DNA from 2 places in the Halomonas sp. BL6 genome. Region 1 is predicted to be linked to the other one. Evidence: predicted binding sites of a transcription regulator. Region 1 holds the regulator's gene; the other holds the start of a gene.
What was found. The regulator PhoB, encoded in region 1, activates phosphate uptake and scavenging genes when phosphate is short. The targets are predictions, from matches to a motif close to TGTCATANNNNTGTCANA.
Positions count from the first base shown of each region.

Region 1 (15,439 bases):
TAGAGAGCGATGAAGAGTCTCGCCGCGTTTACGAGTCCTATTCGGCCTTCCAGGAAGTGGTGCGCCCGTTTAGTGACGTAGGGGAGTACGCCTACCTGAAAAGCCGCGACAATGTCGGTGCTTAACGTATTAGCCAATGTGAAAGGGCGCTTCGGCGCCCTTTTTTGCTATAAGGTTACGCTTACGATGTGACGGACTAGCCATGGACGGCACGGATACGACCGTTATCGTCCAACGCCACCATGACGAAACGCGCTTCGGTGACTTTCTGGCGCTCTTCAATGTGGCGGCCATGGGGTGGGCGCACCCACACCTCGACATCGATTTTGATCGAGCTATGGCCAATATCCTGCACTTGGGTATAGACACTCACCATGGACCCGACCCGCACCGGGCTCAAAAAATCCATGGCTTCGATGGCGACCGTCGCGGTGCGGCCACCGGCTTCACGCCCGGCAGCCAGCTCCGCCGCTTGGTCCATATGATTCACTAACCAGCCGCCAGGAATATCGCCATAGAGATTGGTATCTTGCCGAGAAGCCAGTAACTTTAAGGTGAGCTGCCCTTTGGGGGCCGGTACGTCGTCCAAGTCGGTATCCAGCGGTGTCATAAGGTGGTCGCTTTGTAAGGTTATTGTTGTAGTGAAACGCTGTAGTAAAACCGGTACTCAAAACCGGCACTACGCAAGTGCATCACGTTGCTGCATCGCAACAGGGTAGCGATAGTTAATCATAAGAGGGGTGATGTTTGAAGGGCAATCGTTGGGCGTGCCATTGCGAGCGGATTCATCGCTGTTGTCGCCGTTGGGTGGCCATGGGCGTGCTGCTCTGCTCCACGGTTGCCTGGGGGCAACCTGCACCGGTGAGCGGCACCTTGGGTGCCGTAGGCTCCGACACCATGGCGGGGCTGATGCTCCGCTGGGGGGAAGCACTCAACCACCGCTACCCGGATATTACGCTGCAGTTTCAAGCAGGTGGCTCTGCCAGTGCACCGACCGCGCTAGTGGCAGGAACGACGCGCTTTGGCCCGATGTCGCGCCCCATGACCGATACCGAGCGTCAACAGTTCATCGAGCGCTACGGCTACCCGCCCCGTGAATTGAGCGTTGCCCGAGATGCCCTACTGCTGGTGGTTCACCGCCACAACCCTCTGGCATCGCTCACCCGCGAGCAAGCCGATGCGATTTTTTCCACCACCTTGGCGTGTGGGGGGCAGCAGCCAATCCGTCGCTGGGAAGAGTTACTGCCTGTGGCGCAGTGGCCCTACGGCAAGATTGCGCTACATGGCCGTAACTTGGCCTCTGGCACCCACGGGCTGTTTCTGGACCGGGCTCTATGCAACGGCCAATTCCGTCGCGATATCAGCGAACACCCTGGCTCGTCGGCGGTGATCGCCGCCGTAGGCGAGTCACCCAATGCCATGGGCTACGCAGGCTATAACCACGTGAATGCGATGGTTCGTGCCCTGCCGCTGATCGACGAGGCCGGCCGCGCTATCCGGCCAACTGTCTCGACGATCCAGGACGGCACTTATCCGTTATCGCGAAACCTCTACCTCTACGTGAATCTGCCGCCAGGGGAGACGCTACCGCCTGCCGAACAGGCTTTCATCGAACTGATCTTCTCCGACGAAGGTCAGCAAATCGTTCGAGCTGCGGGCTTCGTACCGCTGCCCCAAGCGCTGCGACAGCCGCCGCTGCTGGCGCCTTAGATTGTCATTTAAATGTCATAAACATGCCGTAGGGTGAAGAACTTCTGCCATGTACGTACTTTTTTGCGACGCTACTCGTTTCTTTATGATGTCGACATGACTCCCCCACGGCTACCTCTTTCGCGTCAGCCGCTGCGCCTCATTCATGACCGTATTGCCACTGGCCTGATTACCGCCGGTGGTATCGGTGTTCTATTGGCCATTCTTGCCATTGGCGTGTTTCTAATATGGGAAACGCTACCGCTGCTGTCGTTTGGCGACACCTTATCTCTCAGCACGTTATCGCCACTGGCATGGGGTACGCTCAAAGCGGCCCTCGCTGCCATGCTGTTCGCGACCCCCATCGCGCTGGGCGCGGCCATGTACTCGGCGCTGTTCATGTCGGCACGGCTACGCAGCCGTATCAAGCCGCTATTGGAGCTCATGGAAGCCATTCCCGGCGTGGTCGTGGGCTTCATTGCCGGTTTGCTGCTGGCCCCTTGGGTAGAGCGTCATCTCGCCAGTACGCTACTGGTGTTTATATGGCTGCCGCTAAGCGCTGGAGTGGCAGGCTCGCTCTGGTATTTCGCCGGTTCGCGTGTGCGTCGGTGGCTGCCGCTCTCTTGGGCGGGCCTCTGGCTGATGCCTTGGCTCGCCATCATGATCACCTTGGCGCTGTGGTTGGCACCGCTCTTGGAACAGCTCTGGTTCGGCGGCGACCTACGGCTCATGCTCGATCAGCAGTACGGCCTCGATTACGCCACCCGTAACGCGCTGATCGTGGGGATCGCCATGGGGTTTGCGGTGATTCCTAGCATCTACTCGCTGGCCGAGGACGCGCTCGCCGATGTGCCTGCCAGCTTGATGGAGGGCGCTCAAGCACTGGGTGCCAGCCGCTGGCAGGCGCTGTGGAAAGTCGCGCTGCCTACCGCAGGCCCAGGGGTCTTCTCGGCCGTCATCATAGGTGCCGGGCGCGCGGTGGGCGAAACCATGATCGTCTTGATGGCCAGCGGCAATACCGCGCTGCTCAGCGCAAGTCCCTTCGAAGGGTTGCGCTCGCTATCGGCATCGATTGCTATCGAGCTTCCAGAAGCCGCTCCCGGTGGGATGACCTATCACCTGCTGATTTTTGCAGCTCTGACGCTGTTTCTCTTTACTTTTTTGGTTAACACCCTTGCTGAGATGGTGCGCCAACGCCTACGTCAGCGCTATCAGCGCATCGGTGGGAGTCGCTAATGCGCTGGCACCGGAAGCCCCCCCGCCTTACGTCCGTGGGCAGCCTGTTGTGGCCTTGGCTATGCGCCGCTAGCGTTGCGCTGTCGCTGCTGATGCTGGCAACACTTCTGACGTTGCTGGCCGCCCGTGGCCTGGGCCACTTTTGGCCTGCCACGCTGGAACAAGTCACTCTGCGCTCTGGGGAGACGGTGATCGGTCAGCCGGTGCGGGAAGCCCCGCTGCCCAACGCAGCAGGGACAGAACGCCTCTACTTTACCGGCAACCGGGATCTTGACGGCGACAGCTGGCGCTGGGTCGCCCTCGGCGATATCGCCGACATTGCGGAGCCCAACGACCTCATCCGCTTGGAGCGTGCCCCATGGGGGGACTTCATCGGGCGCCTAGACGTCGTCGAGAGCGCAGGTCAGCGTTTTGAGGGTGAGGCTGCCTGGGCATTCGTTGCACAAGCGCTTAGATTGCCTGACGGACAACGGCCGATCGCACGGCTGCAGCTTACTTCCGCCCAGGGCGACACCGTGAGCCAACCGTTAGCGGGCGTCACTCGATTTCAAGCACCAAACGCCATGTCCTGGGGCCAAAAAGTCGCCGTTTGGTGCAAGCGTATATGGCAATTTCTTAGCGAAGGTCCCCGCTCGGCCAATACCGGCGGCGGCGTGTGGCCCGCCATCTTCGGTACGGTCATGATGGTGATGCTGATGTCGGTCATCGTGACGCCGTTTGGCGTACTGGCCGCCATTTATCTCAATGAAATCGCGCATCAAAACCGCCTGACCCGCTTGGTGCGTATCGGCGTACGCAACCTTGCCGGTGTGCCGTCGATCGTTTACGGAGTGTTTGGCTTGGGCGTTTTCGTTTACGGGATCGGGGGCTCCATCGACAGCTGGTTTTTCGACGATACGCTGCCTTCCCCCACGTTTGGCACGGGCGGCCTGCTCTGGGCATCGCTGACCCTGGCGCTGCTCACCCTGCCGGTCGTCATCGTGGCCACCGAAGAGGGCCTGGCACGCATTCCCGATGCGCAGCGAGAAGGTGCGGTCGCACTGGGCGCCACCCGCCTGGAAATGCTGGTCCGCGTGGTGCTGCCCATGGCGACCCCGGCCATGCTCACCGGCGTGATTTTGGCCGTGGCCCGAGCCGCTGGCGAAGTCGCCCCGCTGATGCTGGTGGGCGTCGCCAAGCTGGCTCCCCAAATGCCTGTGGATGGCGAGTTTCCCTACTTGCACCTAGAGCGCAAATTCATGCACCTTGGCTATCATTTATTTGATACCGCTTTTCACGGCGAAGATGTCCAGGCCGCCATTCCCCTGGTGTTTGCTACTGCGCTGCTGCTCGTATTGATCGTGCTCGTGCTTAATCTAACTGCCATATTTCTGCGTCATTATTTAAGGCGTCAACGAGGAAACGAATGCTAGCGTTATCGTCCGCCAACCCGCCTCATGCATCGGTGACTCGCTTTACTGCCGAGACCTGCTGTTTGAGCATCAACCAGTTTCACCTCGCCTATGCGGGGAAAACGGCGTTGCGTGACCTAACGCTCGATGTGCCTCGCCACCGAGTCACCGCTTTCATCGGCCCGTCGGGCTGCGGAAAATCGACGTTACTACGTGCTATCAATCGGCTGCACGATCTTAACGAGTCGGTGACGCATCGAGGTCAGATTCAGCTGGAGGGTCAGGACATTCACGCCCCACAGATGAACGTCACCGAACTGCGTCGCCGTGTGGGCATGGTGTTTCAGACGCCCAACCCATTCCCAATGTCCATTTATGAAAACGTCGCCTTTGGGCTGCGTTTGCAAGGGCGCATGCCCAAGCGCAAACGCGACGACATCATCGAGTGGGCATTGACGTCCGCGGCCTTGTGGGACGAGGTGAAAGATCGCCTGCACCGCTCGGCGTGGCAGCTATCCGGGGGTCAGCAGCAGCGTTTGGTGATTGCCCGGACGCTCGCCGTACAGCCCGACGTGCTGCTGCTCGACGAGCCCGCCTCGGCGCTGGATCCGATCTCGACGCTGAAAATCGAAGAGCTGATTCGTAACCTGAAATCCCAGCTCACGCTGGTATTAGTGACGCACAATATGCAGCAAGCCGCACGGGTATCCGACTACACGGCTTTTTTGCAGCAAGGTGAACTCGTTGAATACGGGCCAACGGATCAAGTGTTCACCAACCCGCGTTTACAGCGCACCGAAAATTACATCACCGGCCGCATGACCTAGGCCCAACCGACGTTACGTCAGGAGTGCTCAATGGATATTACGAGCGATACCCACAGCCAGCATATCTCTCGCCAGTTCAACCAGGAGCTGGAAGAGCTGAAAACCCACCTGATGGCCATGGGCGGTCTGGTGGAAAAACAGGTGCAAGATGCCGTTCACGCGCTGCTGGAAGGCGACAGCCGTCTCGCCGAAAAAGTGCGTGACAACGACCGCCAGGTCAACGACCTGCAGCTACAGATCGATGACGAATGTACCCGCGTCCTAGCGCGTCGTCAGCCAGCCGCCTCTGACCTGCGCTTGGTACTAGCGGTCATTCGCGCCACGTCGGATCTCGAGCGGATAGGCGACGAAGCCAGCAAAATCGCCCGTAACGCACTTTTGCTGAGTGAGAACAGCAGCAGTATTCGTGGTTTGGTAGAAGTGCGACATATCAGTGAACACGTGCGTAAGATGCTACGCGATGCGCTGACGGCCTTTGCCCGCTTCGATACCGAGCTTGCCATGCAGGTCGTGCGGGAAGACGAGTCCGTGGATGACGAATACGGCAGCGCCATGCGCTCGCTGATGACGTTCATGATGGAAGACTCGCGCTCGATCAGTTCCGTGTTGAGCATCATGTGGGTTCTCCGAGCATTGGAGCGCGTGGGCGACCACGCCAATAATCTGGCGGAGTACGTGGTCTACCTGGTGAAAGGCTTGGATATTCGCCACAGCGACCCCGACACCCTAGATCAGAAGATGCTGAAAAAGCCTTGACCTGACAGGTCATTGCTCCTGCAATACGCCCAGATGACTCATCTGGGCGTTTTTAAAGGAGACAACATGGTGGATGCCATCACGGCGTTGAGCCAAGGCACGCGTTTGGTGTATCAAAAAGGGCTGCGGCGCTACATTTTCCTCCCCATCCTGGTCAACCTCATCGTCTACGCCAGTATGCTCAGCGTCGTATTCCAGGGCTTTTCAGGCTGGTTGGATAGCGCCATGACCATGGTGCCCGGTTGGCTGGAGTGGCTCTCCTGGCTGATTTGGCCGCTCTTTTTCGTTAGCCTGCTGGTGGTGATCTTTTTCACCTTCACCCTCGTGACTCACCTCATTGCCGCACCGTTTTACGGCTTTCTTGCCGCAAAAGTCGAGCGACAAGCCACCGGGCGGGAACCGCTGGACGATCGCGGACTGGCTAAAACGGCCATCGACGCACTGGGGCGCGAGCTGGTCAAGCTGGGCTATATTCTGCCGCGCATGGCGGCGCTGTTCATGCTCAGCTGGATTCCCGGCCTCAACCTACTTGCGCCGCTTTTGTGGGCGCTGTTTTCCGCCTGGGTGATGGCGATCACCTATCTGGATTATCCAATGGATAATAACAAAGTCACGTTTCGTGATATGCGCAGCCGCCTCTCGCGACGCTGGTGGCCCAGCCTTACCTACGGCGGGTTGATCATGCTGGTTACCTGGATTCCCCTTGCCAACCTGTTTTTGATACCCGGCGCCGTCGCAGGAGCAGTGCTCATGTGGGACGGGCATTATCGCGGCACACAGGATGTAGTGAATCCTTGACGTCGCGTCAGTGGGAGGCATAGACACAAAAAACCCCGCCTAGGCGGGGTTTTAGGGATATAGCGCTGAGCTTACCAACGGATACCGTCACCTTCGTCGCGGTTCAGCTCATTGGCGTCATAGCCCGTTTTGCGGGTGGCTGTATCGGTTGAGTCGTTGGCGCTGCTAGACGTAGAGTAATCCAGCGTGTCACCTTCGTCATGGATCAGGTCACTAGTAGAGTACTGGGCCGGACCTGACGTATTGTGCGAGCTTGGCTCGATAATATCGTGACCTGCAGAACGGTCTTTATTCAATTCAATGGACGTGTGGGCAAAGGCCATTGGACTTGCAACCAAACCGAATGCAACGCTTAGAACAGCCGTCTTTTTCGCTAACTCGTTAAATAACATCGCTACGTACTCCTTTAACGTGGAGCCAGTCGGCGTAGGCCAGAACCAGAACACATGAGCGCCTACGACTAATGGCTAACTTAACACCTAGTTAGTGCACACAAGATGCCAAATTACATAGAAAATAAAAAATTATTTTATAAACATGTATTTATACAAATTACATTGTGCGCAATATAATGCAGCAACGTCAAAAATACCTCAAATATATTGTGCAATAATGACACATGCGCCGTGTACGTGGCGCAGAATGACTCACCTTAAGAAAGATTCCGCAGACTTTCATGCAGGCTCGTTCTAAAGAAAACCTTACATACCCTCTGCATATGCCGCAGGCACAAAAAATTAGACCCCGCAGGGCGGGGTCTTGGTCACTCTTACTTGTCAACGATACTGACGTCTGGCTTCCTATCCTTTTGCGGGGTGCCAACCTTGGTATATCCCCTGACCAGCGTATTGATCGTTATCTGATTCTTTCCATGAATCTTTGAGCATCCTTGCTATAGGACATCCTTGCCCCTTAAATGCTCACTCCTAAGCGTAAGAGTTTTTAACAGCTTTGCAAATAAATGTTACAACTTACATGCCGCTATTTTCTTCCGGAAGCTCTTCGGTGCTGTCGTATGTCGCATCCGAGTCATCGCTCATGGAATTCGGCTCCATATCGCTGGCGTTATCGCCTTCGTCATGGGTTAAATCTTGGTTGCCATGATCAGATGTCATTCCAGTATTGCTGGATTGAGATTCTACCGGCTGCTCATCTGGAGAAATATTGTCGGCCGGGTCAGCAGGCTCTTGGGCAAAAGCCAATGGGCTTGCTACCAAACCAAACGTTACACCTAAAATACCAGCTTTCTTGAGTAGTTCCTTGGACATCATATTCCGCCTCCTCGATCGCTGTGAAATACCGCTTTAGTAAGGAAGAGCGACTTCATGTCTTACCAGTTCCTGCGGTAATCTTCCTTACCAGAATTTTTGCATCCGACATGCCAAAATTTCAAAAAAATAGAAAAATACATATAAATACAATAGTTTATAAAAAAATAAAGCCATGCCAAAATAGCTTCAGCCGCGATTTCATAGCGAGTTAATTGGCTACATATGGCACATGCGCGGTGTTTGACCATGCTTACATGCCAATATGACACACTTGTACATAGATTATGCAAATCGACGAATGAGGAAGGATTGAGTGTACGAGGTGAGGCCGGTGAAACAAGTGGCCGAGCGGCGCTTTTAATCGTTGACCACCCGAGTGGCCGGGAATACGCAACGGAACAGTGCCCCTTCACCGGGCAACGACTCCACTTGGAGCTGCGCATCGTGGCGCAGGAGAACGTGTTTTACAATGGCTAGGCCCAGCCCAGTGCCACCGGTGGCGGTGCTGCGGCCCTTATCGACGCGGTAGAAGCGTTCGGTGAGACGCGGGATATGGACCGGATCGATCCCTTCACCGTCGTCGTCCACTTCGATGCAGGCACTGCCATTGGGCAGAGCCGCCCAGCGGAGCGTGATTTGACTTCCCTCCGGCGTATAGCGCACTGCGTTGAATGCCAAGTTGGAGATCGCACTGCGCAGCTCCTGCTCACTGCCGATTAGGCGCGCTTCGCAATCGAGTACGATCTGCACGCTGTGTTGCTGGTGAGACAGCGCCAGCGCATCGCGGCGAATACTCTCCAGCATCGGCCCGACGGCAAGCGGCTGGTGATCTTCTCCCCCTCGATCGATTTCGAGCCTAGAGAGTAGTAGCAGGTCGTTGACCAAGTTCTGCATGCGCTTGGTCTGCTCCTCCATTTGACCGATGCCTTTGCCCAAACGGGGCGGCAGCAGCTCTTTCAAATCGCCATAGGTTTCCAAGTAGCCCGACAGCACGGTCAGCGGTGTACGCAGCTCGTGAGACACGTTGGCCACGAAGTCACGGCGCATCTGTTCGAGGCGATGCAAGCGCGTAATGTCCCGGGCCATGACCAAGCGCTCGTCATCACCATAGAGCGTGATTTGATACTGCAGAATACGCCGCTCATCGATGGGTGAGGTGAGTGTTAGCGGCTCGCCATACTCCCGGGCATTGAAGTAGCTAATGAAGCGTGGGTCGCGCAGCAAGTTGGTAATATGCTGCCCGCGGTCATGGGCGGTTTGCAGGCCCAACATCTCGGTAGCCGCGCTGTTCCACCACTCTAAATCACCATGCCGATCCAGCATCACGACGCTATCACGCATCGCTTCCGAGGATTCCTGAATACGCGCAAGGGTCGCCCGCAGGCGGCTTTGCGTGATGCGTTGGCTCTTTTGATAGCGGTAGAGACGATCGAAAAGCTCACCCCAAAGCCCCGTTGCCGCGGGCGGCTCATCGTGAGGGTGAAGCGTCAGCCATTGGAACAGCGCCTTTAATTGGCGCAAGTGATAAATCAAACAGAATAAGAGGCCAGCGGCGAGCCCCACACCGGGATACCCCACCAGCCACCCCAGGCACATGCCCAATAGCGCCAGCCAGGTAATGCGCCACCATTCACGGCTCCACAGGCGCACGACTACACCCGAGCAGAGAAACGATACCCAGTGCCCCGCACTGTTTGAATCAAATTCTGGTGCGCCTCCCCTAGCGCCTTACGCAACCGGCGAATGTGCACGTCCACCGTGCGCTCCTCTACGTACACGTTGCCGCCCCACACCTGATCGAGAAGCTGGCTACGGGTATAGGCACGCTCTTGGTGGGTCATGAAAAACTGCAGTAATCGATACTCGGTAGGGCCCATCTCTAGCGCCTTGCCATGCGCGCTAACACGATGGCTCACCGGGTCTAACAGCAGCCCATTGATTTCGATGGGATCTTCCACGCCGCGCGGGGTCGCCCGACGCAGAACGGCTTTCAGGCGCGCTACCAGCTCACGGGGCGAAAACGGCTTGGTGATGTAATCGTCGGCGCCCGCTTCCAGACCTTGGATCTTATTATCCTCTTCGCCCTTGGCGGTCAGCATGATGATCGGCAGTTCCGCAGTAGCCTCTTCGCGCTTGAGACGGCGTGCCAATTCGATGCCGCTGGTGCCAGGCATCATCCAGTCCAGCAGCAGCAGGTCGGGCTGATGATCTACGACCATCGCGTGGGCATCCTGGGCGTTATCCGCTTCAAGCACGCGATAGTCAGCCATTTCCAGCGCCACAGCGATCATCTCGCGAATGGGCGCCTCATCATCGACGATCAGTACGGTCTTGGCGGTCATTCCAGGGCCTCACGGTGTGCTAAGAAAGCTCATGTATGCGAAAACGGTTCAGTGACATGTCTGTGACGATAACACCATGACTTAATGACAATTCTATGACACCCAGCAATATTAGCCAGCCACGGGCCACTCGCTTAGAGCAATGCCGGCAAAGACCAAGAGCCCCGACCAGTGATTATTCAAAAACGCTTGGAAACAGCGATCACGCTCCCGGTGAACGATCAAACGCTGTTGATGGGCAAAGGTTGCCGCCATTCCGACCACACCGAGCCAGAAGAAACCGCCCAGGCTCGCCATCAGCCCCACCCAAATCAACAACGCCAGGGTGGCAAGCTGCAGCAAGCCAATGATGAGACGGTCGGCACTGCCAAACAGCACCGCCGTGGATTTGATGCCGATCTTCAGGTCGTCATCGCGATCGACCATGGCGTATTGGGTGTCGTAGGCCACTGTCCATAGCACGTTAGCGCTGAACAGTAGCCACGCCACGAGTGGCACCTCGCCAAGCACGGCGCCAAACGCCATTGGAATCGCCCAGGAGAACGCCGCCCCCAGGACCACTTGGGGAAAGTGGGTATAGCGCTTCATGAAGGGATAAATGAACGCTAGCAGCACACCGCCGAAGGAGAGCAGCACGGTAAACCAATTGGTCAACAGGACCAACACGAAGGCCGCCGCCACCAGCGCCACGAATAGCAGCTGCGCCTCGGTTTCACTAATACGGCCGGTGGCCAGCGGCCGCTGCTGGGTACGCTTTACGTGGCCATCGAAGTGGCGGTCGGCGTAGTCGTTCACCACGCAACCTGCCGCGCGCATTACGTACACCCCGGCAATGAAAATCAGCAGTACATCGCGGCCCGGCACCCCGTCCGAGGCGATCCACAGCGCCCATAGCGTTGGCCACATCAACAGCCAAGTACCTATCGGCCGGTCCAAGCGCATTAGCTGTAGGAAATCGGTCAGGCGGGCCCACCCGGTTGGGCGCAACAGAGAACGGTCCATGCTCATGCTTACCTCGTCGAAAAAGTCGCTGCGTTAGCCTAGCGCGACGGCAGGCCCAGTGCATCTGTCATGGTGGATAAAAAGTACTCCTGCACCAGCAACGACAGCCCGCCGTGCTCAAAGACGGAGCGCCGCCCCCAAAGGCTACTGGACGACGATCCCAGCGTCAGCCGGTTGAATGGCGGCGCGGCCGACGTTACTTCCAGCGGCCCGCGCACCAAATCAGGCTTCTGGAATAGCCAGCTGCCTAGCGAACGCTCACCTAAGTTGCCCAACCCTTTGCCCTGCAGGTGGTGAAGCGGTGCCACCGAACGCGCCACGACCCACGGCGTATCATCGATACACAGCGCCACCTCACGCAGCCACGCATAGCGGCGGTGTGCAATGCCCAGGGCAAGGGCTTCATCGCGCTGGGGCAGGCCGATGGTCTGGCGCAACACGCGCACCCGAAATGCGCCCGGCTTACCGGCGGCCATCAGGCGGGCGGTCAACGAATCCGTGGAGGCGACCCACTGCCACCAAAGCGCGCTCATGGCTGGCCGAGCAGCGGCCACCGGCAGCCACTGAGGAAAGAGTGAAAACTCGGGGGCGGTCACCTAGGCCTCCAGGGCAGTCAATTGAGAGTGAGCTAGTGTAACATGGTGGTTTGTAGGCTTTTGTTCCACCGACGTCAGGGGACGGTATGCCCAACTCACACACGACCTCTTCCACGCCCTCTCCTCACTCAGCTGCGCTGGCGATCGTCGGAACCGGCATGGCAGGCGTGGGCCTAGCGCGTACCCTGCGACGCCAGGGAGATACACGCACTATCACGCTGATCAGTGCAGACAGCGGCGATGACTACAGCAAGCCCCTGCTTTCCACCGGCTTTGCCAAACGCCTCGGCCCCGACAAGCTCGCCCAGCGCGATGCCAGTGCACTGGCAGACGAACTCAAAGCCGAGGTCATTACCCACACCCAAGTGACGCATCTAGATGTGGACAACCAAACGCTACACCTGAGCAGCGGCGCCACGCTTCGTTACGATGACGTGGTGCTGGCCACCGGTGCCGCCCCTCGCAGGCCATTCAGCGTGCCCAGCGCACTGGCGGAGCGTTGCTTTACCGTCAATGACTTAGACGACTACCGGCACCTGCATGAAGCACTCACTCAGCCGAGCCGCGTGGCGATCATTGGGGCCGGGCTCGTTGGCTGTGAATTCGCCAATGACTTGCACGCAGGCGGACACCAACTCACCGTAATCGCGCCGGAGAGCGCCCCACTGCCGCGGCTGCTGCCCGAACCACTGGGTCATGCGCTGGCCAATGCGTTTCACGCGGCAGGCATTCGCCTCGCACTAGGGCGCAGCTTGGACACGCTTTCCCAAGCGGCCGACAACGCCGTAGCTTTGCACTTGGATAACGGCGAGCGGCACGCGGTAGATCTCGTCCTCTTCGCCACCGGCTTGATACCACGCACGGCGTTAGCAGAGGCCGCTGGCCTAACCGTAAGTGCCAGCGGCATTCACGTCGACCGCCAACTCCGCACTCGCCAGCCTAACGTTTATGCCCTGGGTGATGCGGCCTGTATCGACGGTGTGAACGCCATGTATGTCCAGCCGCTGCAAGCCAGCGTTAAAGCGTTGGCGGCGACGCTCACCGGCACGCCTACCGCGGTTCGCTTTGGCGCATGGCCCGTGGTGGTCAAAACGCCGCTACTGCCCATCGTGGCCTACCCACCAACGCAGCCACCCAAACGCTGGCGAATCGAAGGCGACGGTGACGATTTCACCGCCTTGGCCGAAGATAAAGACGGTCGTTTGATTGGTTTTGCGTTGACAGGCGGCTGTGTGAGAAGGAAAGTGGAGCTTTCCAGAGCCGCCCCCACCCTGCTAGGCTGATTTTCGCCGCGTTCGCGACTAGGCTAAAAAAGCTCCGCCTGCTGGGGTAAGCCGAGCAACCAACAACATTGATGTCTGTTTTTTCACAAGGGAGATTCCTTTATGCGCAAACCTGAACTCGCTGCCGCGATTGCTGAAAGTGCTGACCTGTCCAAAGACAAAGCGGGCCAAGTGCTCAACGTCATTCTGGACGAAATCACCAACAGCGTCGCCAAGGGCGAAGACGTCGCCTTGATCGGTTTTGGCACCTTTACCGTTCGCGAGCGCGCTGCCCGCACCGGTAAAAACCCGCAAACCGGCGCACCGCTGCAGATTCCGGCCAGCAAAAACGTGGCATTCAAGCCAGGCAAAGCGCTCAAGGACGCCGTTTCCTAATGAAGCTTTCGCTGACGCTGTGGCTGCTGGGCTTTATGCTCAAGCGAGCCCTGCGCCGCAAGCCGCGCTTTCGTGAGCAGCTCGAGCGCATGCGCGGCCTGGACTGGGGTGTCGCTACGGAAGACTTAAGCACCGCCCGCTACTACCGGATGGCGCCTAACGGCATCACCACCGGCAAGGGGTTGCCCGTCGATCTAGATCTTGAGCTGCGCTTTCGCGATCAAGACGCGGCGCTGCGTATTCTCAAGAAGCCTACCCAGCAGGCGTTTCTAGACGGCATGGTGGCAGGAGACGTCCGCCTCGTCGGCGACTCCTCCGATATGAACAAGCTGCAAAAATTGTTGAAGTATTTGTAGCAAGCTTTGCGGCATGGAACGAACAGTCAAGGGGCAATCCCGCAGAGGTATAACGGCTATCGATGGACATACCTCATCAACGCTTAGTGTACTTCCGCGTTACCCTGGAATCTGGTTCTGTGCGCCGAGCGGCAGCGCGCTTGGATATCGCTCCCTCGGCCGTCAGCAGGCAAATTGCGCTGCTGGAAGAGGCCCTGGGTGCGACGCTCATGGAGCGCCAGCGCGACGGCATCTCACCTACTCCCGTAGGTGAGATGCTGCTTGAGTATTGTGAACGTCGTGGCGCCCTCGATGAAGGATTCATTGCCTCGCTGGAGTCCTATCAGCGCATGGAGACCGGCAAGATATCCCTGACCGTTGGCGAAGGGTTTGTCAGCGACTTGGTGGCTTCTCCTCTGCATGAGTTCACTCAACGCTATGCGGGCATTCAGCTCGACATCCACACGGCGGGTACCTCGGGCATCATCGAGGCGGTGGTGGGCGATCACAGCCACATTGGCTTGATGTTCCATGAGCGCACCCATCCCCAACTTCGTTTCTGGGCCTCCAGCCCGCAGCCGCTGATGGCGATTCTCCCGCCCAGTCATCCCTTAACCTGCCAAGCCACCCCGCTCACGCTAACTCAGCTTAGCGATCAGCCGATGGCCATGTGGGATACCACCCATGGCGTGCGTCAAATGGTCGATCAAGCTTTCCAGCAGGCTCGCATTGCCCCCCGCATGGCGATGAATACCAACTCCATGGTGATTCTGGCGCAATATGTCCGCAGCGGCATGGGTATTACCCTGCTGCCCGCGTTTGCCGTCGCCCACGACCTGGAAGCGGGAACGCTGGTAGCACGCCCCGTCGATCACCCGCTATTTCAGCGCTCCCAGGCCCACATGGTCACCCGTGTAGGCCGCCAACAGCCCAAGGCCAGCATCCTGCTACTGCGCCATCTACAGCGCTGGATGCAAGCCTTCCGCGACCCGGCGTTAGATCAGCCGACGCCACTGCCATAACCAAACGCCACGCTGGCTTCTGGCGCGGTTTCCACCCAGACGCTTTGCGGCACGGTGTATTCGCGTAGGCCATCCAACCCGCTGGAGCGACCAAAACCGCTGTCGCCAAAGCCACCGAACGGTGACATCACGCTGATGGCCTTGTAGCTATTGATCCATACCGTGCCAGCGCGCAGCTGACCGGCCACACGATGTGCCCGCGCCACGTCCTGGCTCCATACCGCCCCCGCCAAACCAAAGCGGGTGTCGTTCGCCAATCGAATGGCTTCCTCTTCATTGTCAAAGGCCATCGCGACGAGCACTGGCCCAAAGACCTCTTGTTGGGCAATCTCCATATCAGGGGTGACATCCACCAGCACGGTAGGCGCGATAAAATAGCCCTGGGCGTCGTCAGGCAAACCTTCAGGACGTTTGCCACCCGTCAGCACTCTCGCGCCTTGCGCTTCTGCGGCCTCGATCATGCGCGTTACCTGCTCGAATTGACGACGATTCTGCAGCGGCCCCATACGGGTGGCT
Region 1 covers NZ_VDGL01000002.1:526,949-542,387, forward strand. Annotated here, with positions in the region: gene FHJ80_RS06005 (TRAP transporter substrate-binding protein) at 1-125, shown strand, start outside; gene FHJ80_RS06010 (acyl-CoA thioesterase) at 197-610, opposite strand; gene FHJ80_RS06015 (PstS family phosphate ABC transporter substrate-binding protein) at 814-1,710, shown strand; gene FHJ80_RS06020 (ABC transporter permease subunit) at 1,807-2,925, shown strand; gene pstA (phosphate ABC transporter permease PstA) at 2,925-4,337, shown strand; gene pstB (phosphate ABC transporter ATP-binding protein PstB) at 4,331-5,143, shown strand; gene phoU (phosphate signaling complex protein PhoU) at 5,174-5,899, shown strand; gene cysZ (sulfate transporter CysZ) at 5,966-6,697, shown strand; gene FHJ80_RS06045 (hypothetical protein) at 6,769-7,089, opposite strand; gene FHJ80_RS06050 (hypothetical protein) at 7,669-7,968, opposite strand; gene phoR (phosphate regulon sensor histidine kinase PhoR) at 8,326-9,618, opposite strand; gene phoB (phosphate regulon transcriptional regulator PhoB) at 9,621-10,310, opposite strand; gene ubiA (4-hydroxybenzoate octaprenyltransferase) at 10,422-11,312, opposite strand; gene FHJ80_RS06070 (chorismate lyase) at 11,351-11,908, opposite strand; gene FHJ80_RS06075 (NAD(P)/FAD-dependent oxidoreductase) at 11,995-13,191, shown strand; gene FHJ80_RS06080 (HU family DNA-binding protein) at 13,294-13,566, shown strand; gene FHJ80_RS06085 (hypothetical protein) at 13,566-13,922, shown strand; gene FHJ80_RS06090 (LysR family transcriptional regulator) at 13,985-14,923, shown strand; gene FHJ80_RS06095 (aldehyde dehydrogenase family protein) at 14,902-15,439, opposite strand, start outside.

Region 2 (15,439 bases), 290 kb from region 1:
GGCTGAGGTGATGGCTCGCCGCCAGAAGTGCTGACGGCCGCGTGCCGAGTGGTCATTTTCGAACAGGCAAAAACTCAGCACCGTGGCCAGCGTGACATCCAGCCCCATACGCTGGGTGGCTTCGAAACACGTATGAGGCGGCTGGGCGGCGCGCAGATAGTGCACGCTATTGGCCACGCTCATTACCCGTGCCGTCAGGGCCGGGTCGTGCTCGATGGCACGCGCATAATCGCTCAAGGTGGCATCCGAGATGCGGGTGAGCTCTAGCACGTTGAGCGCCACCGCCGGCAAAGACGGTAGCCGCTTGCACTGCAGCAAAGCGCTGCTGAGAAAGCTAGGAAGCTGGTTGGCCAGCGAGGTATAAAGCGTTTCGCTGACGGCAGTAGGCCCCGTCATAGTGTCTCCTCAATGCCGTGCAGCGAAGTAGGCAGTCAGTTGAATAACGATCGTTTTTTTTATCATATTGTCAGGATGGCCGATACCGCTTGGCGCGATCGGCGCCTTCCAAAAGGTAGCTGTTTATGGTGCAAACGTCGCCGTGCTTTGTTAAAACAATGGCAAAGCTTAGCTGCTCTATAACGACATAAGCGAGTGCAACGATGCACACACGAAAAGAAGCAGCAGAGATTTTTCGCCAGCTAGCAGAAGGGGTGGGGCGTAGCAGTCAGCCCAACTTCTTTGCCTCCCTGGTGGAACAGCTTGCTCGTTTACTGGCCGTCGATCATGCGTTGATCGCGGTCGTCACTGATGCCAATATAGCGGAAACCCTGGCCGTTTGGTCAAGCAATGGTTTACAAGCCAATATCACCTACCCCTTGGCGGGCACGCCTTGCGAGACCGTGGTTGGCCATGAACCATGCCTTTACGCCTGCGACGTACAATCCCGCTTTCCTGAAGACGATCTTTTGCGCCAGCTCGGTGCCGATAGCTACATGGGCCTGCCGCTATTTGGGCCGGATGGGGCGGCCATCGGTCTGCTAGCGGTGCTGAGCAATCGCCCCATGGCGTTCGATGGACTAGAAAACGAAGTATTGCGAATTGCCGCCGCACAAGCGGGTGCTGAGCTGGGCAGGCGTCAAGCAGAAAACGCGCTACGCAAAAGCGAGGCCGCCGCCAAAGAGAGCGAGCGACGGCTGAACACCTTGCTCGATCACCTGCCCGGCATGGCCTACCGCTGCCTGAACGATCATGACTGGACCATGCTGCTCGTCAGCCAAGGTGCCGAAGCGCTGACCGGCTATCGGCCGGAAGAGTTGGAAAACAGCCGAGTGACGACCTTTGCCAGCTTGGTGCACGCAGACGATCAAGCGCGGCTGGCGCAAGAGGTAGCGGCTGCGATTCGCCAGCGCCGTCCTTATCGCATCACGTTTCGCATTCAGCACCGCGACGGTAGCGAGCGCTGGATGTGGGAGCAGGGGCAGGCCGTCTTTTCCGATCAAGGCGAGGTACTCTGCTTGGAAGGCTTCATTACGGATGTGACCGACCAGCAAGAGGCGCAGCGGGTTCAGCAGGCGGTGGTTCAAGTGGCCTCGACCGTCACCTCTAGGGTGGGCGACGATTACTTTCAGCAACTCATTGCCACGCTTACCACACTGTTGGAAGCGGATGCGGGATTCATCGCTCTGTTGGACCAACCGGTGCCGCCTGCACCACAGGGCCATTCTCATCCCAATAATCTGTTGCCTGCCACCACGGGGCATACCGTGAGTCTGGTCGTTGCTGGCCAGACCCGTAAAAACCACACCTTTTTGCTGCGCGGCACGCCTGTCGAACGCGTGGTGCTCGAACAAGAGAGCGTCGTACAGCAGGGGCAGCGGTTTAGCCTGCCGGGCGCCACGCTAAACGCGCAAGCCTGGATCGGACGCCGCTTGGATAACGCCCAAGGGGAAGCCATTGGGGTGATGATGGTGTTTTACCAAACGCCGTTAACCACCAATGCCTTTGCTACCTCCGTGCTGCAGATTCTCTCCACGGGGGCTGCCGCCGAGCTCGAGCGACGCCGCGACCATCGCCACATGCATCAGTTGGCCTACACCGACAGCACAACCGGCTTGCCCAACCGGGTGCAGTTCATGGAGCACTTGCGTGATATAGGCGAGCGGGCCGAGCAGCAGGCGTCGCCGCTGGCGCTGTTGCTGTTGGATTTGCGCCGCTTCAAAGAGGTCAACGACCTGCACGGACATCAAGTCGGTGATCAGCTGCTGGCAACGGTGGCGGCGCGTTTGCGCCACTTGGATATAGCCAACCTGCACTGCGCGAGGCTATCGGGGGATGAGTTCGCGCTGCTGTTACCGCACGTCGAACGCGCAGCGCTGGATGAGCTGGTCAAGCAGCTTTGCAGCTTGGTGAGACGGCCGATTCGTCTAGAGCACCGCGTCTTCAATTTGGACGTAAGCATTGGTTTTGCGCGCTACCCAGGCGATGTGGCCAACACCAGCGAGCTGTTCAATGCGGCCAGTATTGCACTACATCACGCCAAAAAGCGTGAAACCAATATCTCCCCCTACACGCAAGCCATGCGCCATACGCTGGAACGCCGCCAATGGATGACCGAGCGGCTGCACATGGCGATTTTGGAGCAGCGGCTAGAGCTCTACTTCCAGCCCCAGGTGGATTTAGACACGAAAGCGCTGACCGGTGCAGAGGCGCTGTGCCGCTGGCACGACCCAGAGTGGGGGTGGGTCAGCCCTGGGGAGTTCATCCCCCTAGCCGAGGAGCGCGGGCTGATTCGTTTACTCGGTGACTGGGTCCTGGAAGAGGCCGCGCGTCAGTTGAGCGCTTGGCAAGCGGCGGGCACACCGCTTCCGGGGCGGCTGTCGATCAATATCTCCGCGCAGCAGTTTGCCGACCCGCGACTAACGACTCATATTGCCGCACTCACCTCCAGCGTCTCGCCCAGCGCGATTGCCATTGAGCTGACCGAGAGCGATTTCATGCGCGACCCGGATCAGGCGGTCATCATTACCCAGGCCATGCGTCAGGCAGGCTATGCGCTGTTCATCGACGACTTCGGCACCGGGTACTCCTCGCTCTCTTATCTGCGCCGCTTTGCCGCCGACGCGCTAAAAATCGATATCTCGTTCGTGCGCGAAATGCTCGATAACCACCACGATCGGGCCATCGTGCAGACGATCATTGCCATGGCCAACACGCTGGACATGAAAACCCTTGCCGAAGGCGTCGAGAGTGCCGCCCAAGCGGCGCTTCTGGCCGAGATGGGCTGTAATCAGGCGCAAGGTTACTTTTTCGGCAAGCCGCTGCCAGCCGATCGCTTTGCCCAAACCTGGCTGAGTCGCTAGGCGCAGGTTCGTCATCTTACTGTCATCATGCTTGGCATACCCTACGCGCGCCAAACCGCGACGATAGGAGTTCCCATGCGCCTGGCCCTGTTTGACCTTGATGATACGCTCCTGGACGGAGACTGCAGCGACCGCTGGAATTTATGGATGATCGAGCAAGGATGGGTCACCGACGCGGAGCGCTTCATGACACGCGCCGAACAGATGCAGCAGGCCTACCATGCGGGCAAGCTCAAGCTAGACGAGTACCTGGCCATGACCCTGGCACCCCTGAAGGGGCGGCGAGTGGCTGAGGTGGAAAAGGAAGTCGAGCGCTTCGTCGCCACCCATTTGCAGCCGCGTATTTTCGATCAAGCGTGGCGCTGCCTAGAGAGCCATCGACAAGCGGGCGATACCTTGATACTGATCTCTGCCTCCTCTCGCCACTTGGTGGCGCCCATCGCGACAGTGCTCGGCATCGAGCACGTGCTGGCGGTGGAGCCGGAGATCACTATGTCCGAAGTGGGTCGTGTTTACACCGGGAGCAGCCAAGGCGTGCTTTCGTACCGAGGCGGCAAGGTGATCCGCTTTCAGCAGTGGCTGGCGGAGCACACCATCACGCCGAGCCACACCACGTTCTATTCCGACTCGCGCAACGATTTACCACTGTTGCAGTACGTGGATTGCGCCGTGGCGGTCAACCCCGACCCGGTCTTGGCCGAGGTGGCTAGCGTAGAAGGGTGGCGACGCTTAGACTGGCGGGCATTCTCTTTTAGTAATGACCGCTTATCTAGCTCCGTTAATAGTGAATACTCCAGTCTTGCTAAAACATGATGGTCGTTTCATAGGTACTGTCGTTGTCAAGGCGACCACATGAGTCCAGCGGCCCTCGCCCTGGTACTGGTCTCGGTGTGTATGCATGCCGGGTGGAACGTGCTGGGCAAACGCAACACGCCCTCGCTGGGGGCGTTCGTGCTGGCCTATGGCGCTGGCGGCGTCGTGATGCTGCCGCTAGTGGTGCTGGGTCCCTCGCTGCTGGCGCTTCCAGGCGCATTTTGGGGGTGGCTGGCACTCTCGGGGCTCTGCCAGATGCTCTATATGGGCGGCTTGGCTTGGGCCTATGCACGGGGGGAGGTGAGCGTGCTCTACCCCATCGCCAGGGCGTTGCCCGTCGTGCTGGTGCCGCTGGTCTCCATTGCGTTACTAGGTAGCCGCGTGCTGGATGCCTGGGATGGCCTGGGGATGGCACTGGTGGTCTTGGGCGCGCTCTGTCTGCCGCTCAGCCACCCGGAGGCGCGTCGGGTGTCCACCTATGTCACGCCCGCCATGGGATTCGCGCTGCTGGCGGCGGCGGGCACGGTGGGCTATTCGCTCATCGATAAGCAGGCCTTGGGCCTGATGCAGAGCGCGGGTCACAGCGGGCTCACCGCCGGAGCCGTCTTTATGGTGCTGCAAGCGGTGATGACGCTGACTTGGGCAGTGCCGCTGCTGGCCCTGCTGCCTGCCGAGCGCCGCCGCCTGCCGGTACTTCGCCAGCAGGGCCTGCCCGTGTTAGTGACGACCGGGCTGATGATGACCTGCACCTACGGGCTTGTATTGATGGCCATGGCGATGACCGATGAAGTGAGCTACGTGGTCGCGCTGCGCCAGCTCTCGATTCCGGTGGGCGTGTTGATGGGCGTGCTGTGGTTGAAAGAGCCTACCTCCACCGCTAAAACACTCGGCACCTTGGTGATGCTGGCGGGGCTGGTGATGGTGGCGCTGTAGTTGCGCCGCCTTCTTGCTCTCTCAACTAGAGCGCCTGCCACACCAAGTTGATCCCCACTATGAACATGGCGATGATCACCAGACGGTAAAACAGCTTTTCATTGACGCGACTCTGTAGCCAAAGACCGTTACGTACGCCGATCCACGCCACGGGCACCAGCAGCAGCGAGGCCCAGGCGCTGGTCATGTTGACCTCGCCTAGCCACATGTACGGTCCGAGCTTGATGGTGTTCACTACCGCATAGGTCACCGTGCAAGTGGCAATGAAGGTTTCTTTGGTGAGTTTGCGCGGCATCAGGTACATGTTCATCGGCGGCGCGCCCGCGTGGGCGATGAAGCTGGTAAAGCCGCACACGCTAGCGGCGGGCAGCGCCCATTGGTGGGAAATGGGCTTTTTCGCCACCGGCTTGAGCAGCATGTAAGCGGCGAAAACCACCGACAGAATGCCCAGGGCCATGCGCACGCCCTGCTCGCTCAGGCTGCCAAACAGCAGCGTACCCACCACCACGCCAATGAACAGCCCCGGCACGAAGCGCCACACTTCCGCCCGGTCGTGCTTGCCCCACCACGCCTTGACCGCAAAGACATCCATCACCAGCAGCAGCGGGAGCAGCAGCCCGGCCGCCTGGGTGGGGCTAATCGCCAGCGCCATCAGCGGTACCGAGAGCGTGCCAAAGCCACCCGCAAAGCCCCCCTTGGAGACGCCGGTGAGATACACCGAAAAAACGATCAACAGCCAGGCGATAAGGGAGTAGTCCGGGAGCATGGAGGCCTCAAAAGGGTGATGAAAATAGGGTGATTGAAAACAGCTGTCACAAAAAAGCCCCGCAGGAGCGGGGCAACACAGGATAGCATTAGATAAATGTTAGCGGGCGAATAGAAAGGTGGGGCGCCTTGTCATCGCGTTGATCACAAAATAATCACCGTCGCCAGCCCTAAGAATGACAGAAAACCCACCACATCCGTGACCGTCGTCAGAATCACCGCGCCGGATAGGGCGGGGTCGATTTGTAAGCGTTTCAGCACCAGCGGAATGAGCACGCCGGAGAGGTTGGCGAGGCTCATGTTAATGAAGATGGCCAACGTGATGACCAGGGTAATCAGCGGGTCGCTAAACCACAGATAGGAAATGCCGCCTACCACCAGGGCCCATACCAGGCCGTTGCTCATGCCCACCCACAGCTCTTTGTTATAGAGCCACTGTTTGTTGTTACCCGCGATTTGGCCGAGCGCCAAGCCGCGTATGACCACGGTCAGGGTTTGGCTACCGGCAATGCCGCCCATGCTGGCGACGACAGGCATAAGGATGGCCAGGGCGACGATTTGATCCAGCACCGCTTCGAACTGGCCGATGACGAAGGCGGCGAGGAAGGCGGTGAGCAGGTTGATGCCCAGCCAAATGCCGCGGCTCTTGGCACTGCGTAGAATGGGGGTGAACACCTCTTCTTCGTCGCTCACGCCCGACATGTGCTTCAACGTCATGTCGGCGTCGTCCTGGGTGATTTCCAGTACGTCGGCGGCGTTCAGCTGGCCGACCAGCAGCCCATCGCTGTTGCACACCGGCACGAAGGGCAGCTCTTTGGAGCGCAACAGGGCGGCGGCGTCGCTGACCTTCATTTGGTCATTCAGCGAGTAGGGCGCATCGTCCATAAACGCGTCGACGGTACTCTCCTGGGGCTGTTTGACCAAGTCGATCAGCGTCAGGGTGCCCAGTAGGCGCTTGTCCTTGTCGGTGATCATGATCTGCTGCGAATCGTCGTCTAGCAGATGGTGAATCCGGATGTAGCGCTGCACGGCTTCCAACGACACGCCCTGCTTTACGTTGACCGTCTCTGGGTCCATGTAACGGCCGACCATGTCCTCTTCATAGGTATAGAGGTTCTCGACCTGAGCGCGAATCTCCTGGTCCAGGCTGGCGTAGACGGTGGTTTTGATTTCTTCATCGGCGACATCGAGGACTTCGGCGACTTCCTGAGCATCCAAGCCTTTAACGATTTGCTCGACGTCGCTGGCGGTCAGGTCTTCGATGTAATCGGCGCGAATGTCCTCGTCGACTTCGGCAAGTACTTCGCCGAGCATCGCTTCTGGAATGTACTCCCACAGCCGGTCACGGGTTTTGGCAGGAAAAGACTCAAGGGTGCGCGCAATCGCTAAAATATCGAGCTCATTGAACAGCTCGTTCAGGGCAACCGTATCTTCCTCGTCGAGCAATTTTTGAAGATAGAGAAGCTGCTCCTCGGTGTTGGTGTATTTCTCTTCATCGCGCATAGAGTCCATCCTTTGGTCATTAATTTTTAACACAACTACTTGAAAGCGCTCGATGGCTCACTATGAATCTTATCGGCAGCCGCAGTTGAAAGCCATGTAGGCTTTTTTAACCTCATGACCAGGTCCCTCTAGTCGCCCAGGTGGAACGGGAACGTGTCAGTGCCGAGTTACAAAGGCCACGCGTACGCCATGCTGAAGCCGCTGTTGGGCAGAAACAGGTTGCGTAGGATGGCCGATCATCTCATCGGCTGCATCGGCCCAAGTAAGAATTCCGTGGGTGAAACCCAGCGGTGCCAGCGTGCGGCTTACCCACTGGGTACCACTAAAACGCTTCGTGTCGCCCTGAGAATCGACTAATAGGCTGACCGAGTCATCGCGGTGCAGGCGCACGATATACCAGCCCATATCAATTCCATGCAGCTCAACGTCGGGCAGCGGTTTGGCCAGTTGGGCAAGCGCATCCAGGGTTATACGAGGAGGAAGGGGCAAAACCATCATGGCACCTCATTGGCTCAATGGTGTTTATGTAGAGTCTAATGATTGTGATGGTTTTGCATAGTTTTTTGGGTGAGAAGAAACCCCTCTGCCGCCCTGAGGACAAGGCCTTTCCGAGATTAGCGGTGCGGGATATGACACTTTTTCTGCCGAGCCTTTAACGCCTGGAGGGCATCGACCCTTAATGGCAGCTGGTTGGCCCAGAGGATGTCTTCTCGGCAATGGCCAATATCGCGCAGTATCTGATCGTCGTACTTCAATAGTGGCATTATGTGGCGGCGGAACAGCCAGCGCCGCCGACAGCGCCACCAAGCCATATCGATGACACGGATCAGTCGCATCGATGGCATGGCCGGCATGTAAAACGGCAACTGGGGTGGCTTGGGCGGTGGTGCCAAGCGGCTAGCTTTCTCCCAAGCGTGCTGGGCATGTTGGCAAGGGGTTTCAAACGTCATCGCGCACCTCCATCGTTACTTCCGCTTTATCCAAAGCGGTACCTCCCCAACGACTGGGCAGGTGTGAACTGTGATGAGTAAGTAGGAGGGTCGCGACCTCTGGCTAGAAGCTTGGCGCTTTGCCTTGGATCAATCAAACGAAAAGATTTACACTGAGGGTTAAGTTTTTCTGAAAGGTTAGCGTGATGAGCCAACTCTCTACCCTGCCACCCAGTCGGGTCGCCTTGCCGCTATTGGATAGCGAGGTGTTGCGCACCTTTGTAACGATTGCGGAAAGTGGCAGCTTTACCCGCGCCGCCCAACAGCTATGTCGCACGCCTTCCGCCTTGAGTATGCAGATTAAACGCTTGGAGGAGACGCTTGGCCAGACGCTCTTTGTACGCGAAGCGCGGCACGTACGCTTGACGACCGAGGGAGAAGTGCTGCTGGGCTATGGTCGACGGCTACTTAAACTGAATGCAGAGGCCGTGAACCAGTTTTTAGCCCCTACTATCGAAGGGCGTGTAGGGTTGGGGCTCACCGACGACGTGGTAGGTCGTATCCTGCCCACGGTGTTGGCTCAGTTTGCCCGCTCGCACCCAGCGGTGCAGGTCGATGTGGAGGTGGGGCGCAGCAAAGACCTGCTCGCCAGGCTGGACGAGGGCGAACTTGATCTCGCCCTCGTGATGGCTGGAGGGCCTGGACAGGCTGGACGAGGAGAGATCGTCCATAGTGAACCGCTGGTGTGGGCGGGCCGCGAGGATGGCGTTGCCGTACAGCGTTCGCCACTGCCGGTGACGCTGGCGCAACAGGGATGTGAGTGGCGCAGAATTACTCTCGATGCCCTCGATCAAGCGGGTATCGCGTATCGAATTGCTTACTCCTGCGACCATTGTGCCGGGCAGGAGGCCGCCATGCTGGCTGACTTGGCCGTGACGGCTTTCCCCAAAAGCCTGGTTCGCTCTCCGCTCAAGCGTCTCCACAACGAATCGCTGCCCCCACTAGGCGATTACCAGGTAGCGCTGGTGAAGCGTCCAGGTGTTGGTAGTGCCAGTGAGGTGTTAGCCGAACAGGTGACCGAAGCCTTCCGAGAAGGGTAAGTCTTGTTCTCTGCATCCAGAGGGGGCAGTAGCGTCAAGCCCAATGGCCCGATCAGTCGGCTGCTCGGGCCGTGGCACGGATCAGCGACGCTTGGCCTGATTAGCCGTTGCGGAACAGGAAGCTGTAGGCATTGAGAGCGGGCACGCCGCCCAGGTGGGCATACAGCACCTTGGAGCCCGCCGGGAATTCTCCGTTGCGCACCCTATCGATCATGCCGTGCATGGATTTGCCTTCGTACACCGGGTCGGTGAGCACCCCTTCCAGGCGGGCGCAAAGGCGAATGGCCTCTAGCGTGCCGTCATTGGGCAGGCCGTATTCAGGGCCGCCATAGCGGGTGTCCAGGATCACGTCGTCATCGGCAATGCCGCCTTCCAGTTCGACTAGCTCGGCGGTGTGGCGAGCAATCCGCAGAATCTGCGCACGGGTTTGCTCTGGCTTGGCCGAGGCGTCGATGCCAATCACCCGCTGGGCGCGGCCATCGGCGGCAAAGCCGACCACCATCCCGGCCTGGGTGCTGCCAGTCACCGAGCACACCACGATGTAGTCGAAGGTGAAGCCCAGCTCTTTCTCCTGCTGGCGCACCTCTTCGGCAAAGCCGACGAAGCCCAAACCGCCGTAGGGGTGTTCGGAACAGCCCGCAGGAATGGGGAACGGCTTGCCGCCCTGCTGGCGCACATCCTCCATGGCCTGCTCCCAGCTAGGGCGAATGCCGATATCGAAACCGGCGGCGTCCAGGCGAACGTCGGCCCCCATGATGCGCGACATCTCGATATTGCCGACCCGGTCATACACCGCATCGGAGTAGTTCACCCAGTTCTCCTGTACGAGGACGCACTTCATGCCCAGGTGCGCCGCGACGGCAGCCACCTGACGCGTCTGGTTGGACTGGATCCCGCCAATCGACACCAGCGTATCGCAGCCCTGCTCCAGCGCTTCGGGGATGAGGTACTCCAGTTTGCGGGTCTTGTTGCCGCCGAAAGCCAAGCCGCTGTTGCAGTCCTCGCGCTTGGCATACAGCTCGACCTTGCCGCCCAGATGGGCGCTCAGCCGTTTGAGGGGAGTGATCGGGGAGGGGCCGAACGTCAGTGGATAACGGGGGTAGCGTTCAAGGTTCATGGCAAGCTCCTGCGGTGACATTCAATGCGATAGACAAGGATCGCTGGGTAACGGTGGTTGGAACGTTGGCGTGCTCACTGAGGTTTATAGTAGGCGTATGTGTGTCCAGGCGGGTTGCGAAATAAGGGGGTTATAAACAATAATGAATTGTCTGATTGCGTTTGTAGGTTCGATTAATTCGTAAATTCGTTCTTTGAGTAAATAATAATGAGTGTCAAGCGAGCGGGAGGGGCCTCGGAGCCCCATGCCATGGGCGGTGAGCTGGATCGTATCGACAAGCGTATTCTCAAGCTGCTTCAGGAGGATGCGACGCTTTCCAATGTGGCGCTGGCCGAGCAGGTGAACCTCAGCCCTGCGGCCTGTTTGCGGCGTGTCGAAAAGCTCAAGCGGGACGGGGTGATCAGCCGAATCGTGGCCCACCTGAACCCGGAGCCCCTGCAGGCCGGCATGGTGGTGTTGATTGGCGTGGTGCTGGACCGCTCGACGCCAGAATCCTTCGCGGCGTTCGAGGCGGCGGCTCAAAAAGTGTCGGGCTGCATGGAGTGCCACGTGGTTACTGGGGAGTTCGACTACTTCATGCTGGTGCGCACCAGGGACAGCCAAAGCTTCAACCGGCTACACGCCGAGCAGTTGCTCTACCTGCCCGGCGTGCGTCAGATTCGTTCGTTCATGGGGCTGCGGGAGGTGGTGTCGACCCACAAGGTGCCGATTTAGCCCTAATGGCCCACGGCATGCCCGACGTCAATAAACCGTCGTGATTGCGTCATACATCTTTCATCTTTACCTAATACTCTCCCTCGAAAACAACACGTAGTTCGTACGGGCTAATGATGACGAGGGGAGTACCATGAGCAAGGCAATCGAAGATCACCGCCTGTTTAACCACAGCCATAACCAGCCATTTGCCGAGGTACTGGCAAAGTACGTCTCTCGGCGCGATGTGATGCGGGGCGGCCTGGGGCTGGCGGCGTCGTCGATGTTGGGGTTTGGCGGCGCAGCCCAAGCGCTAGCAGGCGAGCAGGCCAAGACGCCGCTGACTCTCGCATTTGAAGCGGTGCGTGGTTCTCGCACTGATGCGGTGGTGGTACCGGAAGGCTATGTGGCCCAGGTGCTGGTGCCCTGGGGCACGCCGCTCACCCCATCCGCAGAGTGGCAGCCCGAACTACACATGACCGCCGAGCGCCAGGCCGATAGCGTTGGCATGAACCACGATGGTATGGCCGGATTCGCCTTGGATGTCGACAGCGCGTCGCGGCGTTTCGTGCTAGCGCTCAACAATGAGTATATCGAGCAGGATGCGCTATGGGCGCCCCAGGGTGGCCCTACCAATGCGGGAGGCAAACGCCCGGCGGAAGAGTCGCGCACCGAAATCAACGCCCATGGCGTCACCCTCGTGGAGGTTGAAAAAAACGCCAGCGGGCAGTGGTCGCACGTGACCGACTCTCCCTATAACCGCCGCTTCACCAGCGCCACGGTGATGGACCTTGCCGGCCCCGTGGCCGGTAGCGACTATGTGAAAACCCAATTCTCCCCTGACGGCACGCAAACCCGAGGTACTAACAACAACTGTGGTAACGGCGTGACCCCCTGGGGCACCTATATCGCCTGTGAAGAGAACTGGCCCGATATCTTCGTCAACCGTGGCGAGCGCTTCCAAGACGATGCACGCATCGGTATTCCCACCGATAAAAGCCGCTACGGTTGGGATACCTCGGCAGGCGACGCGACAGAGCAGAACGGCGAGTTCGCGCGCTTTGACATCACCCCGCACGGTGAGCGTGCCGAAGATGACTACCGCAACGAAGCGCGTACCTTCGGCTACCAGGTCGAAGTCGACCCCTATAGCGGTGCTCGCGCGGTGAAACGCACGGCGCTGGGGCGTTTTCGTCATGAAGGGTGCTGGTTGGGCAAGTTAGAAGCGGGCAAGCCGATCGTTTTCTATTCAGGCCACGATGCCCGCAACGAATACGTCTACAAATACGTCTCTGATGCCGCCTGGGATCCCGCCGATGCCAACCGTCCCGGCGCGGAGTACGACCGTCTCGCCATTGGCAGCAAATATATGGATAACGGCACGCTGTACGTGGCGCGCTTCCATGCCGATGGTAGCGGCGAGTGGCTGCCGCTCACACCGAGTGCCAAAACTCAGGATGGTCGCACGCTAGCTGCCGCACTTGGCCTAGCCGAGAACGACCTGGCGGGCATCATCATCAATACCTGCGATGCGGCCGACCTCATGGGCGCAACGCCAATGGACCGTCCCGAATGGGCGACGGTGGATCCGGCCTCCGGCGAGGTGTACCTGACGCTCACCAATAACTCCCAGCGCAGCGAAGAGGGCAGCGATGCGACCCTCACCAACGATGGCAGCGAGCTGGCCGAGCCGGGAGTAGGTTTCGCAACGGCGCCCGTGAACGCCGCGAACCCCCGTGCCAATAACGAAGCCGGGCACGTGATCCGTTGGCGGGAGAGCCGGTTGCCCAACGCCTTTACCTGGGAGGTCTTCGTGTTCGGCGCGGCGGCTGACGATGCGGACAATCACTCAGGTTTGAACGAGATGAACCAGTTTGCCAGCCCCGATGGCCTGTGGTTCGATGAGCGCGACGGTGGCCAAGGTATTCTGTGGATTCAAACCGACAACGGCTACGAAAGTGTTACCGAGCATACCAACGATCAGCTTTTGGCCGTGGTACCCAACGGGCTGGACGACATTCGCGGCACGGGCCCGGTCATCAACAGCAGCAACCAGCAGCAGCTCAAGCGCTTTGCGGTGGGTCCGAACGGCTGCGAAGTCACCGGTATCTTTGCCACGCCGGATAAAACCGCGCTGTTCATCAACATCCAACACCCCGGCAATTGGCCAGCAGATGGCAATGCCTTAGTGCAAGACGCCACTGCGTCAGCGAGTGGCCAGGTGCGCCCGCGTGCGGCCACCGTGGTCATCCAGAAGCGCGATGGAGGGCCGGTGGGGGTGTAAGTCGTTAACGTGGTAACGGCACTTGAAACAGTATTTCAAGCCCTGCAACTGCAGGGCTTTTTAGTCATCATCAGCGTCGTCCATACGCGGCCAAAAACACATCCACAGCGCTGGCGATCTGGCACTGTAGTTCCTCTTCGGTAGGCGGTGGGCGCACGCCCATGCGGACCTCCTTGGTCAGCATGCCTTGCCACATACTGCATAACTGGTCGGCGGCGCGCTCTGGGGCGGGGAGGCTCAGGTGGCCTGCGCTGGCCAACCCTTCCAGCTTCTCTTGCAGCCACTGGAGCATGGCCCAGGGGCCTGCCTCGAAAAATGCCAGCAGCAGCTTGGGGTGTTGCTCTCCCTGATGGCTCATCACACGCTCGACCGCCAGCACATGGGGTTCTAGTAAGAAGCGGACCATGCTCACCCCCACATCGATCAGCGATTGGCGCACCGCGTCGTGGGTATCGGGAAGCTGTGATAATCCCTGCCGAATCGTCGCGGTTTCGCGACGAATGACACTGCCAAATAGGGCTTCTTTCGACGCAAAGTGCCCATACACCGTCACTTTGGAAACGCCTGCCTCGCGAGCAACGGCCTCCATGGTCACGGCTTCCAAACCGTTACGAAAAAATAGGCACGCCGCGGCGTCCATCATCGCATTGCGTTTGGCCATGTCCTTCGGGCGGCCGACGCTGCGTTTGGGGTCGGATAACGGCGGTTGAGCGTCTGTCATGCAATAAACCCATGCCTATTAAAAAATAGTTATTGAACGGAAGCGTACACATATTATAGTAAACGCTACCGTTCAAGAATAAACCATTTCGAGGCCAACATGGGCACGTCAAAGACTTCTTGGGGACACCGGCTGCGGGGGGCGCTGGCAGCCCTGTCGATGATCGGTGCGACGCTGGTCGTGGTGGCCCTGGTAAGCAGCCAGCACAGCAGCGCCCAGCAGGCTCGGCAGCAGGGGGCGGATAACGCCTTGCTCCAAGTCGCCACGCTGCCGCTCGAACAAGCCGAAACGCTTACCCGTGAGGTGCGATTGACCGGGCGTGTGGTGGCGCGCCAGTCGGTGTCGTTGGCCTTCGAACCGGCCGGGCGGGTCGAATCCCTGTTAGCCGACCGAGGGGATGCCGTGGAGCAGGGCGACGTGCTGGCTAGTCTCGATACCCGGCGACTGGAGAGCCGCCTGGCCGAAGTAGCGGCGCGAAGCGAAGAGGCCCGTGCCAGTCTCGCGTTAGCCCAGCGTCAGGAAGAGCGAGAAGCGCAATTGAACCAGAGCAACTTTGCGAGTCGCACGGCGCTAGATCAGGCCCGCACTGACCGTTTGACGCTGCAGGCGCGCCTCTCTGCCCTGGCCGCCGAGCGCGATAGTCTGACGGCCGATCTAGAAGACAGCACGCTCAAAGCGCCGTTTGCTGGCCGGGTGGTCGAGCGCTACATCGATGTTGGTAGCCTCGTGAGTAGCGGTACGACGGCGTTCGATTTGATCGACACGCGTCAGTTAGAGGCTCATCTCGGGCTACCCGCGCGTCTCGCGGCGACGTTTACCGTAGGCGAGTCCGTGACGCTGCAGGTGAACGGGCAAACGATCGCGGGCCAAGTACGGGCGCGGTTGCCTCAAGTGGATGGTGATAGTCGTACACAGACCCTGGTCGTGGCGATGACGGGCGACCATCGCGCCGTGCCCGGCGACTTGGCCGAACTGGATTACTCGATCAGCGAACCGGCGCGCGGTTACTGGGTGCCGCTAGCGGCGCTGCGTGCGGCCGACCGTGGCCTGTGGAACGTCTTGATTGCCGAACCGGATGAAGACGAGCGCTACCGGGTGGCGCAAGCCAGCGTCGAGCTACTGCATACCGAAGGAGATAGCGCCTTCGTGCGCGGCACCTTGGCGCCCGGCATGCATCTGATCCGCAGTGGTACTCACCGCATTACGCCAGGGCAGCAGGTCACGCTCAGTGAGGATGTCGCCCATGCGCATTGAGTGGCTGTTCAATCGCCGCCTGCTGGCG
Region 2 covers NZ_VDGL01000002.1:241,085-256,523, reverse strand. Annotated here, with positions in the region: gene FHJ80_RS04725 (GGDEF domain-containing protein) at 1-396, opposite strand, end outside; gene FHJ80_RS04720 (EAL domain-containing protein) at 600-3,299, shown strand; gene FHJ80_RS04715 (HAD family phosphatase) at 3,375-4,112, shown strand; gene FHJ80_RS04710 (drug/metabolite transporter) at 4,152-5,045, shown strand; gene FHJ80_RS04705 (sulfite exporter TauE/SafE family protein) at 5,071-5,811, opposite strand; gene mgtE (magnesium transporter) at 5,955-7,313, opposite strand; gene FHJ80_RS04695 (DUF6482 family protein) at 7,470-7,811, opposite strand; gene FHJ80_RS04690 (hypothetical protein) at 7,928-8,263, opposite strand; gene FHJ80_RS04685 (LysR substrate-binding domain-containing protein) at 8,449-9,342, shown strand; gene FHJ80_RS04680 (1-aminocyclopropane-1-carboxylate deaminase) at 9,443-10,459, opposite strand; gene FHJ80_RS04675 (Lrp/AsnC family transcriptional regulator) at 10,667-11,173, shown strand; gene FHJ80_RS04670 (PhoX family phosphatase) at 11,307-13,436, shown strand; gene FHJ80_RS04665 (TetR/AcrR family transcriptional regulator) at 13,507-14,157, opposite strand; gene FHJ80_RS04660 (efflux RND transporter periplasmic adaptor subunit) at 14,257-15,411, shown strand; gene FHJ80_RS04655 (efflux RND transporter permease subunit) at 15,401-15,439, shown strand, end outside.
Region 2: a site for PhoB is predicted at 11,221-11,238, ahead of FHJ80_RS04670 (PhoX family phosphatase). Genes of this name have one in related genera too.